DNA from 3 places in the Pseudoalteromonas sp. P1-13-1a genome. Region 2 is predicted to be linked to each of the others. Evidence: predicted binding sites of a transcription regulator. Region 2 holds the regulator's gene; each other region holds the start of a gene.
The links. The regulator LexA, encoded in region 2, represses DNA repair genes until DNA is damaged. The targets are predictions, from matches to a motif close to TACTGTATNNNNATACAGTA.

Region 1: the regulator LexA is predicted to act here: its motif matches at 2,561-2,580, upstream of ruvC (crossover junction endodeoxyribonuclease RuvC).
Region 3: the regulator LexA is predicted to act here: its motif matches at 2,739-2,758, upstream of AN391_RS06455 (LexA family transcriptional regulator).

Annotation. Positions count from the first base shown of each region.
Region 1 is NZ_LKDV01000028.1:41,831-46,375, reverse strand. Features, by position in the region: gene ruvB (Holliday junction branch migration DNA helicase RuvB) at 352-1,359, opposite strand; gene ruvA (Holliday junction branch migration protein RuvA) at 1,367-1,984, opposite strand; gene ruvC (crossover junction endodeoxyribonuclease RuvC) at 1,987-2,511, opposite strand; gene AN391_RS15600 (ABC transporter permease) at 2,641-4,545, opposite strand, start outside.
Region 2 is NZ_LKDV01000015.1:69,039-73,583, reverse strand. Features, by position in the region: gene AN391_RS11210 (Rho termination factor N-terminal domain-containing protein) at 1-201, opposite strand, end outside; gene AN391_RS11205 (hypothetical protein) at 433-813, shown strand; gene AN391_RS11200 (PaaI family thioesterase) at 824-1,264, opposite strand; gene lexA (transcriptional repressor LexA) at 1,442-2,059, shown strand; gene coxB (cytochrome c oxidase subunit II) at 2,532-3,674, shown strand; gene ctaD (cytochrome c oxidase subunit I) at 3,674-4,545, shown strand, end outside.
Region 3 is NZ_LKDV01000006.1:147,384-151,928, reverse strand. Features, by position in the region: gene AN391_RS06465 (HNH endonuclease) at 1-904, shown strand, start outside; gene AN391_RS06460 (Y-family DNA polymerase) at 1,066-2,325, opposite strand; gene AN391_RS06455 (LexA family transcriptional regulator) at 2,310-2,726, opposite strand; gene AN391_RS06450 (hypothetical protein) at 2,956-3,465, shown strand; gene AN391_RS06445 (endonuclease) at 3,602-4,336, shown strand.

The DNA.
Region 1 (4,545 bases), on a different contig from region 2:
TTACTTAACCTGAATACTCAATAAAAGCACATTTCTAAAAGCCGTGTTTTCGCTAAAAAACTTATATCAGCCTATTTTAAGATGTCAGTAAGTCTCTTTATAAAAATACAATGTACTTAATTTAAATAACCACACTTTTAAGCTCTCAAAAAGTAGCAAATAAGTGCAGTGATAAATTCAATGGTACGCAGCATAGCCACGCCAGTCTTAACGTTAAGTGAATTACAAAATGAATTTAATTTATTGGTTACATTTGCAACAAAGTGGATGAAAGCTGATTAACTATTAAAAAAATTTTACAATTAAGGGTAGGTGCAACCCGCTACATTGATTGTAACGGGCTAAATGAGGTTAATCTTGTTTAGGAAGTAAACCAAAGTGATGGTACGCATTGTCTGACACAATTCGCCCGCGCGGTGTGCGCTGTATAAAGCCTTGTTGAATTAAAAACGGCTCAATTACATCTTCAATGGTTTCTTTTTCTTCGCCGATGGCGGCGGCTAAATTATCTAGCCCTACAGGTCCGCCCATAAATTTTTCGATAATGGCAAGTAAGTATTTACGGTCCATGTAATCAAACCCGCTTTTATCTACGTCAATCATATCTAATGCCTGCTCGGCAACCGAGGCATTCACAGTGCCATCAGATTTTACTTGCGTGTAATCGCGTACACGGCGTAATAGGCGGTTAGCTATGCGCGGTGTGCCTCGCGAACGCTTTGCAATTTCGGTGGCTCCATCATCGCACATTTGTAAATCTAGATAATGCGCTGAGCGCCCCACTATATATGATAAATCAGCAATAGAATAAAACTCTAAGCGCTGCACTATGCCAAAACGGTCTCTTAGTGGTGAGGTAAGAGAACCTGCACGTGTGGTTGCGCCAATAAGCGTAAACGGCGGTAAGTCTAATTTAATAGAGCGTGCTGCTGGGCCTTCACCAATCATAATGTCGAGTTGATAATCTTCCATCGCCGGGTAAAGGATTTCTTCAACTTGCGGGCTGAGTCTGTGTATTTCATCAATAAACAGTACATCGCCCTCTTCAAGGTTGGTAAGCAGTGCAGCAAGGTCGCCGGCTTTTTCGAGCACTGGCCCTGAGGTGGTTTTAATACTTACATTAAGCTCGTTGGCGACAATATTAGCAAGCGTGGTTTTACCTAAGCCTGGCGGGCCAAATATTAATAGATGATCAAGGGCTTCACCACGGCTACGGGCAGCCTCTATAAATATTTCCATTTGCTGCTTAACATGCGGCTGACCTTTGTAGTCGGCTAAAAGCTTGGGCCTTATTGCGCGGTCTATGGTGTCTTCGTTGGTTTTTTCGCTCGCGTCAATTAAACGATCAGCTTCAATCATGGGTTACTCACAACATTGATTTTAAAGATTCTTTAATAAGAACCTCAGTAGACATATCGGGTTTGCTTACCGATTTTACTGCTTTTTGCGCCTGTGGCAATTTATAACCTAACGCAACAAGTGCCGATACGGCATCGTCTGCGGCATTATTGGCAATAGTTGCATCGCAAGCGGGCTCTATTACGGCATTATCGCTAAATGGCGTAAATAAATCATTACCCCAATCTTTTAAGCGGTCTTTCATTTCAAGCACTAAACGCTCAGCGGTTTTTTTACCCACACCCGGTAATTTAACCAAGGTTGTGGCGTCTTCGTTGTTTACGCAACTTACAAACTGTTGCGCCGACATGCCCGACAAAATCGCTAAGCCTAGTTTAGGCCCCACGCCATTTGCCTTTAGTAATTCTCTAAACAGCGCGCGCTCGGTTTTATTATTAAAGCCAAATAATAGTTGTGCGTCTTCGCGTACTACAAAATGCGTGTACACGATGGCGTTTTCGCCAACATTGGGTAAGTCGTAAAAACAGGTCATGGGCATTTGTACTTCGTAGCCTACGCCGCTTACTTCTAATAAAATTTCGGGCGGCTGCTTTTCAACTAAAATGCCATTTAAACGGCCAATCATATTTATTTCCTTAAACGTCCTCTAACGGTTTTACTTGCACTACCCGCTAGTTTAATTAAATTTTGTTCTGAGTGAGCATGGCAAATTGCAATGGCAAGCGCATCGGCCGCATCGGCTTGCGGTGTACCAGGTAATTTTAAAATATTTTTTACCATGTGTTGTACTTGCGACTTATCGGCGCCGCCATTTCCTACCACGGCTTGTTTAATTTGCCGTGCTGAGTATTCAAATACGGGTAAGTCGGCCATAGAGGCGCCCACGATAGCGGCTCCTCGGGCTTGGCCTAGCTTTAGCGCGGCATCCGGGTTGTGCGCCATAAATACTTTTTCTATGGCAAAGGTTTCGGGCGAGAACTGCTCTATTATTTGTGTGATCCCTTGGTAGATCATTTTTAATCGTATGGGAAACTCGTGCTCAGCTAATTTTATACACCCACTGCCTAAATAGGTAAATTTAGCACCTTGGTGAGCAACTACACCATAACCCGTTAAACGTGAACCTGGGTCTATCCCTAAAATAATGGCCAAACAGCACACTCATTATTGTTATTTTTCAATAACGGTAATAATGCCAGAGCACTGTATAAATTACCAGTGGCGAGTAAAAACAAAAACGCCCGCAACTTAGTGCGGGCGTTTAGCATTAAAAAGTATAGCTTAGGCTAAAGCACGTACTAAGCCTTGGGTATTTTGTTTAAGCTTATGGGCAATCATTAAGTAGCCAAGCGCCGCCACAAACACCCCGCCCGATACCGGCCCTATTAGCCAAATTGCCGGGTGCAGCTTACCAGCTAAGTCAAACATTTGCTGCTGAACAATTAGCAAAGCTACATCACTAAATAATGCGGCTACAAACCCAGCTAAACCACCTAATAGCAAAAACTCATAAAGGGTCGCATTTTTTATTAATCGCCCTTTGGCGCCTAAAGTTCGCAGTATTACTATTTCTTGCATTCGCTCACCTAGGCTCGCTTGCACCTGCGATATAAGCACTAATGCACCACACAACACCACAATAGCAAGCACAAAGCCAATCGCTAACGACACCTGCTCAATGGTTGATTGAATTTGCTTTACAAAGTTATCTACATCAATAGCGGTAATGGTTGGATACGTGCGTAGTAACTGGCTAAACGCTTTCTTTTGCTCAGGCTCTATACGCACGGATGATATATACGTTGCCGGAAAATCTTTTAGCACGTCGGGGCTTAAAATAATAAAAAAGTTAGGTTTTAGCGTAGCCCAGTTTACTTTACGTACGCTAGTTATTTTAGCGTCAAATGATTGCGCACCAATTAGAAATGTTAACGTGTCGCCTATTTCTACATCTAAACGCTCCAGCATTGATTCCTCAACCGATGCTTCACCCACCGCGCCTTCGCCAAACCACTGTCCTTGCACAATTTCGTTTTGGGCTGGCACGTTTTCAAGCCACGTTAAGTTAAGCTCACGACCGATGCCTGAACGCGCTTCTTCATCTTTTTTCTCGTTATCTTGCAACGACACTTTACGCGCAACAAGCTCGCCATTTACCGCATTTACGCGCCCACGAATGGTTGGGTAAAAATCAGATACTAAAATATCGTTTTCTGCTAGGTAATTGTTTACAGGCTCAAGTTCGTTTTGCGTAATATTTACTAAAAATGCATTAGGAGCATCGGCTGGCAGTTGTGATTGCCAATCTGAGATCATGTCATTTTTAAGTACAATCAAAAACAACAGCAATTTTATCGCCAACGAAAAGCTAATAAGCTGGACTGCATTTACGTTGGCACGCTTTTGAATAGAGGCAATAGCTAACGACCAGCTATTACCTGGTTTTAAGCCTAATTTACGGCCACCACCAAAAATTAATTTTGAAATAACAAACAACACCGCAATCAAAGCCAGTGTAGAAACAAACAAAATAAGCGTTATTTTAATGTTGTTACTAAATAACCACATTAATAAAAACACCGTAAGGGCACTTAAACCTAAGTGCACACGGCTTACGGCTAGTCTGTCGCCTAAATTACGGCGCAATACTCTAAGCGGTGGAATATCAAATAAATCAAGCAGTGGCTTAATAGAAAACATAACTGCACATATAACACCTGTGCTAATAGCCACCAGCCAAGGTTTAAAACCCGCTGCAGGTAAACTCATATCCATGCTTTTTGCTAAATACCCGGTGGCAATTTCTTGTAAACCGTAACCTATGGCTAAGCCAATAATAACCGCCATAGTGCAAACCATGAGTAAATGCATAAAGTAAATTTTACGAATTAATGCGCGGCTTCCGCCAAGGGTTTTCATCATAGCTACGGGGTCGTATTGGCGCTCACAATAACGCTTTGCCGACACAGCAATGGCAACTGTGGCTAAAATAATGCCCAGTAAGCCAGCTAGTAATAAAAAACTTTCTGCTCGGTTTAAGCTATTTGATATAGGCGATTGCCTATCTTTTACGCCGTACCAGCGTTGATTTTCAGCCATTTGCGGCTTTAACCATTCATAAAACCGCGTTATGTCTGACTCATCGCCTGCATACAATTGGCGGTAGTTCACTCGGCTGCCAGGTTG
Region 2 (4,545 bases):
GCCACTAATGCCTACCTCTTTTGCTTTATCGTATAACTGTTTTTTAGTGCGCTTCTCATACTTTGAGGCTTTGCCGCCTTTAACTGCGGTTTTATGAGTATTACTATTAGCAATTCGCGCGGCTTTTTGTTTGCTCATGCCTTCATCGCGAAGCGCATCGTACTGTTCATCATTTTTAATTTGCGGGCCATGATCTACCATTATTGTTCTCCTACAGCTTTTAATTACACAGTGTGTGTATAACTTTCATACATAAACGCTAAATTTGTGCTTAACTAGCCTAACCCGTTTAATAAGGCAAATTAGGTGCCAATGGCGTTTAAACAGGTTTTTTCTATTAATAAAGCCATGTTTACCGCTTAGTTGATTTGGTATAAAAGTAAAACTGCGTTAAAGTTTGCGATGAAACTATAAGAGGGTAAAAAGCAGACAATGTCGGAAATTCAATTTTTAAATGTAGATCTAGAGCTTGAGTCTAAACAAGATATTAGCGCCCTAGTGGCAGACTTAAAGAAAAACGCGATGGTTTTACATTATGACAAAGACGAATATCGTCAATTGGCGCGTATTGAAGCCGCGGGTGACATAACCACGCCTGACAAAGCAATTAACCACTTATGTGAATTAATCGAGTCGTGTTCACGTAATGCGCTCAAACAATGGTTGAGCTGTTCGCGCAGAACCTTTGATATTGGCTTTGAATCGGGCACGTCACCTAAGTGTTTTAACCAAGCTCTACATGCAGATACACTGCTACGTATATCTGCAATTGGCGCGGGTATGGAAATAACAATTTACCCTATCGAAAAGTAGCCATAGTTAATTATTTGCGCTCGACAACCGCTGCGGTCATTTTTGATACGCAGCAAAGTTCGCCGCGGCTATTAGTTATTTTTATTTCCCATACAGAACTGCGCTTACCAATATGAAATGCACGAGTAACAGCGGTTAAAGTGCCATTTCGAGAGGCCTTTAAATGGCTGGCGCTAATTTCCTGGCCAACACAATAAAATTTTGTAAAGTCCACTACAAAGTTAGCGGCGTAGCTTGCTACGGTTTCGGCAAGTACCACATTTGCGCCACCATGTACCATACCAATAGGGTTATGATGCTCAGGAATAGCGGGCATGGTAGCTACTAGGTAATCATCGCCTATTTCGGTTATTTCTATACCCATTGTTTTCATTAGCGTGCCTTGGCCGTTTATTCCCTCATCTAACTGTTTGCAAAGCGCTAATGTGATGGGTTGATGCCAAATACTCATAATTACTCCTTTATGCTGAAAGCAAATTTATAGCATTTTAAATACTGAACGTCTGTAATTACCTAAAATATATCCAAGTGCGGTGTGTTTAGCTATTTTAAAGCGCAATTTAAATTTGCGATTTTTATTTAACTGTATATACTCACAGTTAAATGTACTGTATGGAAAACCAGTTGTATGCGACCATTAACTAAACGCCAAGCTCAAATACTCGAACTAATAAAAGTTTTTATTAAAGACACTGGTATGCCTCCTACACGTGCCGAAATTGCGCAAACACTAGGTTTTAAAAGTGCCAATGCCGCAGAAGAGCACTTAAAAGCGCTTGCCAAAAAAGGTGTTATTAAAATGAAGCCAGGCGCAAGCCGTGGTATTCAATTGGTTGAAGAAGAAGCGCCAGAGCAACTCGGTCTGCCATTAATAGGTCGAGTTGCAGCGGGTTCGCCTATTTTGGCGCAAGAACATGTTGAGAGCCACTGCAAAATAGACCCACTTATGTTTAAACCTGCCGCTGACTTTTTACTGCGTGTTAACGGTATGAGTATGAAAGATATAGGCATTATGGACGGCGACTTACTTGCTGTACACCGTACCCAAACAGCTGAAAACGGCCAAGTTGTGGTTGCGCGGGTAGATGAAGACGTAACCGTAAAGCGCCTCGAAAAAGCAGGCCGAAAAGTATTATTACACGCCGAAAACGAAGAGTTTACGCCTATAGAGGTAGACCTTGAAAACGAATCTTTTAATATTGAAGGTTTAGCTGTTGGCGTAATAAGAAATGCCGACTGGATGTAATTTTTAACTATTTTTAAGTAACTTTTTATAAATGCGCACTTTTAAGTGTGCATTTTTGTTTTAAGAAAGACCTTCCGCTACCTCAAAGCGCCCTAAAATTATTTAGCCTGTAAACTTTTTTGCACTCGCACTTAACTCCTCTTTTATATGATGCACCCCCTAGTTTTACTCGCTATTTAGCAACTAACTTGTGTTTAAGCTGGCGTAATTAAAGCTTATTTTAAAATACAACTTGTTTGTTTTTTATACTGAAACTTGCTTGTTGTACGTTTTTTAGCTAATCATTAATGTGCTGGGCTAACAATAACTCACAGCTTTTTGGTTTTGAGAACACACAAATACACATTCTTTGTTGGCGCAGCTATACCAATCAAAACAAATTAGGTTGGTTAAATAATAAAAATAACGAATTGGCGTTTAAGCCGTATGCCTCTTCGCTTTGCATTCGCAATAGCATCAAAGGAGCCGTCACATGGGTAAACTGACCTCTGCCTTGTGGCTTGTATTGATTATGTTCCCGCAGCAAGTGCTGGCTAATAGCCAATACAATATGCGCAAGGGCGTAACCGATATAAGTAATAATGTATATCAGCTACACATGACAATATTTTTAATATGTTGTGTGATTGGGGTGATAGTGTTCGCAATTATGTTTTGGGCACTAATTCATCACCGTAAATCTAAAGGGGCAGTTCCTGCCCAATTTCATGAAAGTACCAAAGTAGAAATTCTTTGGACTGCCATTCCGTTTGTTATTTTAATTGCCATGGCAATCCCTGCCACTAAAACCTTGATTGCAATGGAAGATGCCAGTAAGGCCGACTTAACCATTAAGATCACTGGGTCACAGTGGAAGTGGCATTATGAATATATGGGCGAAGACGTGGAGTTTTATTCTATTTTGTCTACCCCTCAAGACGAAATAGCCAACCTTGCTAATAAAAACCCCAATTACTTACTTGAGGTTGATAAACCTTTAGTACTGCCAATTAATCAAAAGGTGCGTTTTTTAATGACCTCTGATGATGTTATTCACTCTTGGTGGGTACCTGATTTTGCCGTTAAAAAAGATGCCAACCCAGGGTTTATTAATGAAACGTGGACCAACATCAACGAAGAGGGTATTTACCGTGGCCAATGCGCCGAACTATGCGGTAAAGATCATGGTTTTATGCCCGTGGTAGTTGAAGCTAAGTCGCAAGAGGATTTTAACGCGTGGCTTGCAGATGCTAAGCAAGCTAAGCAGAAAGCGGCATTAGCCGATGCAGCCCTACTTGAGAAAACGATTCCTAAAGAAGAGTTAATGACGCTAGGCGAGCAAGTGTATATGGCAAGTTGCGCTGCGTGTCATCAGCCAACAGGTATGGGGTTACCGGGTGTGTTTCCAGCGCTTAAAGGTAGCCCCATTGTGCTTGGTGATATAAAAGATCATATAGATATTGTAATTCATGGCCGTCCTGGCACTGCAATGCAGGCATTTGCAAAGCAGTTATCTATAAAGCAACTTGCGGCAGTAATTACCTTCAAACGCAATGCGTGGGGTAACGATACGGGTGATGTTATCCAACCTAGTGAAATTCAGGCAGCACTTGATGCTGATGGGGAGGCGAACTAATGAGTAGCATAGTAGAACAACCACACGCCAATAACGCTCACCACGGCCACCATCCAGCCAAAGGTTTTAAACGCTGGTTATATACAACAAACCATAAAGATATTGGCAGCATGTACTTAATTTTTTCGCTGACGATGTTTTTAATTGGTGGTGCAATGGCTATGGTTATTCGGGCTGAGTTATTTCAGCCAGGATTACAATTGGTAGATCCTCACTTTTTTAACCAAATGACCACAGTACACGGCTTAATTATGGTGTTTGGTGCTGTAATGCCAGCCTTTACGGGGCTTGCTAACTGGATGGTACCGCTCATGATTGGTGCGCCAGACATGGCACTGCCCAGAATGAACAATTGGAGCTTTTGGATTTTACCCTTCGCTTTTTTAATTTTATTGGCATCGTTATTAATGCCTGGAGGCGGCCCCGCATTTGGCTGGACGTTCTATGCGCCGCTTTCTACAACGTACAGTAACGATAACACCGCAATGTTTGTGTTTGCAGTGCACATTATGGGGATTAGCTCAATTATGGGCGCAATAAACGTGATTGTGACCATTGTTAACTTACGTGCCCCAGGCATGACATGGATGAAACTACCATTATTTGTTTGGACATGGCTAATAACCGCATTTTTATTAATTGCTGTTATGCCTGTATTGGCCGGAGCGGTCACTATGGTGCTGACCGATAAATACTTTGGAACCAGCTTTTTTGATGCAGCAGGTGGCGGCGATCCGGTGATGTTTCAGCACATATTTTGGTTTTTTGGCCATCCCGAAGTGTACATCATGATTTTACCCGCCTTTGGTATTATTTCGACCATCGTGCCTACGTTCTCTCGTAAAAAACTATTTGGTTATGCCTCCATGGT
Region 3 (4,545 bases), on a different contig from region 2:
GTATGAGCTATGTGGAACAAAAGAAGCAGCGGCAGAGGTGCTTGCTCTTAAAGATGTAAATGATGGAAATGTTGATAGCTATCGAGGATGGGAAAGTTATTTAAATCATGATTATATTACTGAATTTGAAAATAGAATAAAAAGTGATGCTGTCTTTCAGTATGACAACTATGCAAGTCAAAAACAGTTTAAAGTTGATAATCCATTTGATAGAAAAAAATATAGCCGCTCGCAGCTCATTAAGTTGCCTTTAAAACAGATTATAAAATTATGGGAAGAACGAGATTATTCTTTTAATTCAGTTGCAGCCGCTTGTGAAGCTTTAGCAATTATTCGCTATGCCAATAAAATTGATAACCAAAAGAAGCACTGGAAAGCTTTTCTTGAACACCCACAAATTCTTGACTTAGAGTACGATTATGACGAGGCTGGAGATGAATCTGAAGAGAAAAGTAGATTTGCCAAGCCGATTCAGAAAGAGAATTTGGATTTAGAAGCCTTATCTGAGGATAACCGGAGTAGAGTTACTAGAAGTCAGGTTACTAGGGTCGGTCAGCAGGGATTTCGAGCACTCATTCTGGATAATTTCTATTTGAAATGTGCTATATCTAGCAGTGAAGAACAAGCCTTACTTGAGGCTGCACACATTATGCCTTACAAAGGGGCACAATCTAACGTCATTCAGAATGGCTTATGTCTCAGAGTTGATCTCCATCGGTTATTCGATAAGTTTTTAATATCAATTGAACCGCAGACCTTAGAAATAGTTGTTTCTGATAAAGTAAAAGATACCTACTACAAAAATTTTGCAGGAATAAAATTGGGTAGTAGTAAAGTCGGTGTTTCTAAATCATTATTAAAGAGGCACTTTTATCAATTTAAAGTGAATGGGGTCAAATCTTGACTTCATACATTAAAAATCTTCAATGTCCGCTCATGGCACAAAGCGGAATATTTTGAGCTAAAGTTTATTTACTAAAAGCGAGACGTTCATTTATTAGATTTTACATATTAGATGAATGTTCTGGTCTAATTCCATTCAATACTTGGTTTATCTAACCTAGCTCAATCACAATCTATGATTGGAATATCTGACCAACGGGTTGTGTAATGGGGCGATAAAAAAGCTCGTTTCATGCTCCATGATTTTGTGAGCTTTTCACTTCCTAAAGATAAAGTGCCAACACCATAACGTTTATTTATAGCATCTAAGCACGCCATTACTTCTGGGTTATCTTTACTCACAGAAAACATATCTGCTTGTTGAAATAACTCACTTTCTAATTCTATTGCGCCAATACCGCAGCGATAAAAGCGCGTGTTAGCCTTATAAATATCATCAATAACATCTGAAACAGCACTGGCTATAACACTGGTATCTGATGTAGGTATAGGAAAATCATAGAGCAATGATTTCTTATAATACAGGTCTTCGTGTGGCGAGCTTGCAGCGAATATAACAAGTCGTTTTGCTAATGATTGTTGCTTTCTTAGTTTACGACCTACAATTGCTGCGTGTGTTACGAGGGCTGATTTTAATGTATTTAATTCACTTACTCTTTCCCCGAAACTTCTCGTTGAGTAGATTTCTTTTTTATTCTGTTTTACTTCATCCCAACTTAAGCAGGCGATGCCGTTAAGCTCACTTACGGTCCTCTCAACAACAACGCTAAACATGCGTCGCATTTCTTTAGGGTTTTGATTCGCTAAATCCCATGCACTTTTAATTCCCATCACCTTGAGTTTTCTACCGAGTCGAGAGCCAATACCCCAGACATCGGTAACATCCATACGCATCAGGACTTCCTGGCGTGAGATATCATCGTGAATAACAGCAACCCCGTTATAACCAGAGAGTTTTTTTGCCGCATGGTTGGCTGCTTTAGCTAACGTAGGCGTAATGCCAAAGCCTACACCAACAGGCAATCCTGTCTCACGCCATACAGCTCGTCGTATTGTGTGTCCGTAGTCAGCCCAGTCATCAATGATTTTAGAAAAACCAGTAAAACGTAAAAATGACTCATCAATACTATAAACATAATGGTCATCACAAAAACGATTAATGACCGTCATCATTCTCTCACTCAAATCAGCGTAGAGTTCATAATTTGAAGAGCGCACGACGACATTATGCTGCTCTAAATAGGGTCTAATTTTGAAGTAAGGTTCAAATTTCGGGATATTAAGCTTTCTAGCAATAGGGCATATTGCACAAATACACCCATCGTTATTTGTTAGAACAACAACGGGTTTAAAGCGAATGGATGGGTCAAATACCTTCTCCGCACTGGCATAAAATGCCACTGCATCTACGAGGGCAAACATCGATTCACTTCAGCTTTATTTCTGTGTAGGCGGATGCTCGCAGTAACGACACCCTCGAGCTTAAAGTCATCATCATTAGAAATATAAACAGACTTATAATCTTTAGAGGCAGAGATAAGTAAGCGCTTCGACTTATCTATGATTTTACAAACAAACGAACCGTTATAACTAGCAACAATAATATCGCCGGTACTTACATCCTCAGCTCTATCAATGACTAGTAAGTCACCATCGAATATTCCTACTTCTTGCATGGATTGCCCAGAAGCGATACCAATAAAAGTGGCATTCGGGTGTTTGATGATTAGCTCATCAATTGAAATACCGAGCTCTACATATTCTGCGGCAGGAGATTCAAAGCCGGTAATGCCAGCTTCTATAAAAATTGGAATAACGAACATACACACCTCAAGCACTGTTTATATATACAGTGTAATTTAAGGTTCAAATTATGCCAAGGTTCTTTTTGTGAGACGATAGTTTAATTAGAGCTGATATAAGCATGTTTTAGACTTAAAGATGAAAAACCCATTTAATAACAATTAGTAAAATCAACATCGGTTTGTTAAAATTTCATAAAGGAATTATGAGCTTACTCAAAGCTTATTTTAATTATGGAATAATTTACTGATGACTTTATTTAAAAACACTATTGTATCTTTTCTGATACTTAGCTTTATTACTGGTTGTTCAGCCTCTAGACACGCCATCATTGCCGGTGACTCTGAATTAACAGATGCTCAAGTGTGTCGAAATTACCTTGATGATAAAGATATCCTCGCTAAAAGTTACACCGCCGAAAATACTGATGAAGCGAACTATATCTACGCGCTTAACAGAGAAGTTAAATATAGAGCACTCACTCAATACAAATGTGAGATATTAGCTGCACAAGACAGAAAAGAAATCGCTCAAGGCGTTGTTGCTGCTGTCGTTGCGGTAGGTGTCGTCGTTTTAGCTGTTGCTGCGGCAGGAGCTGGCGGGTCAAATAACTATTCTTCTGGTTATGCATGGGACCAGTTTTATGATGGTAACTACAACTTAGTCTGGCGCTGTCGAGATAAGTCTACGGGCCAATTTGCATATAACAGCGCTTGCTCTGGGCAGTATCAAAATGACAATACATGGACTGGGAAGTAGCTTTCTCATTAAATTTTAAAAGCATAATATCTGTGCTCTACAATTAAAATTGTCAGTCACCACATATGAGAACTAGCTTATTAACTCATTTATTACATGTGACATATTTAAACTGAAATAGGTACCAAGAATCATAATGAAAGCATCCATAATTACACTGTTAGCAACACTAATCTTCTCTGCACCCTCTTCAGCAAATCAAGAAATCGACTCATTTAGCAAAGCGAAACGACTTCTAGAAAAGCAGGTTTATAACAACCACCGCATTACACTTTATTGTGGTGCGACATTTGACGTTAATAAAAAAGTAACCGCACCGAAGGGCTTTTCTACAACAAAGTACGTCAAACGAGCTAAAAAAATTGAATGGGAACATGTTGTTCCAGCAGAAAACTTTGGTCGTACTTTTAGCGAATGGCGAGATGGACATAAGCAGTGTGTGAATAGTAAGGGGAAGTCATTTAAAGGGCGACGATGTGCAGAGAAAGTAAATACGGAATACCGTTTTATGCAAGCTGATATGTTCAACCTTTATCCGGCCATTGGCGCTGTGAATGCGCTAAGAAGTAATCATAACTTTACCATGCTTCCAGCGGCTAAAAGCGATTTCGGGCGTTGTGTGATGAAAATAGACGACAGAAAAGCTGAGCCACCTGAAATGGCTAGAGGGCAAATTGCACGTACTTATCTGTATATGGAGAACACTTATAAACGATACAGCATGAGTAAAGCACAGCGCCAACTAATGAATGCGTGGGATAGAATGTATCCTGTTGATGCTTGGGAGTGCACTAGAGCTGAGAAGATTTCAAAGCTACAAAAGAACCAAAATAATGTAGTTAAAAGTCGTTGTGAGACTAAAGGTCTCTAACTATGTTGTCCTATAGTGGATTGGACTTCCTAACTATCATTAGATGTAGTAGCTCATATCCGATCCTACAGTTTAAAAGAACGGGTTTAGACTTCGCCTGACAGGCGGTTTTGAGCGAGAAGCAGACGGTCGAGTAAACTCGTTTTTGGACAAAAGTGCGTCAGTGATTTTGCTAAACTACGAAAAACGGATTAATTCAGGTTATAAAC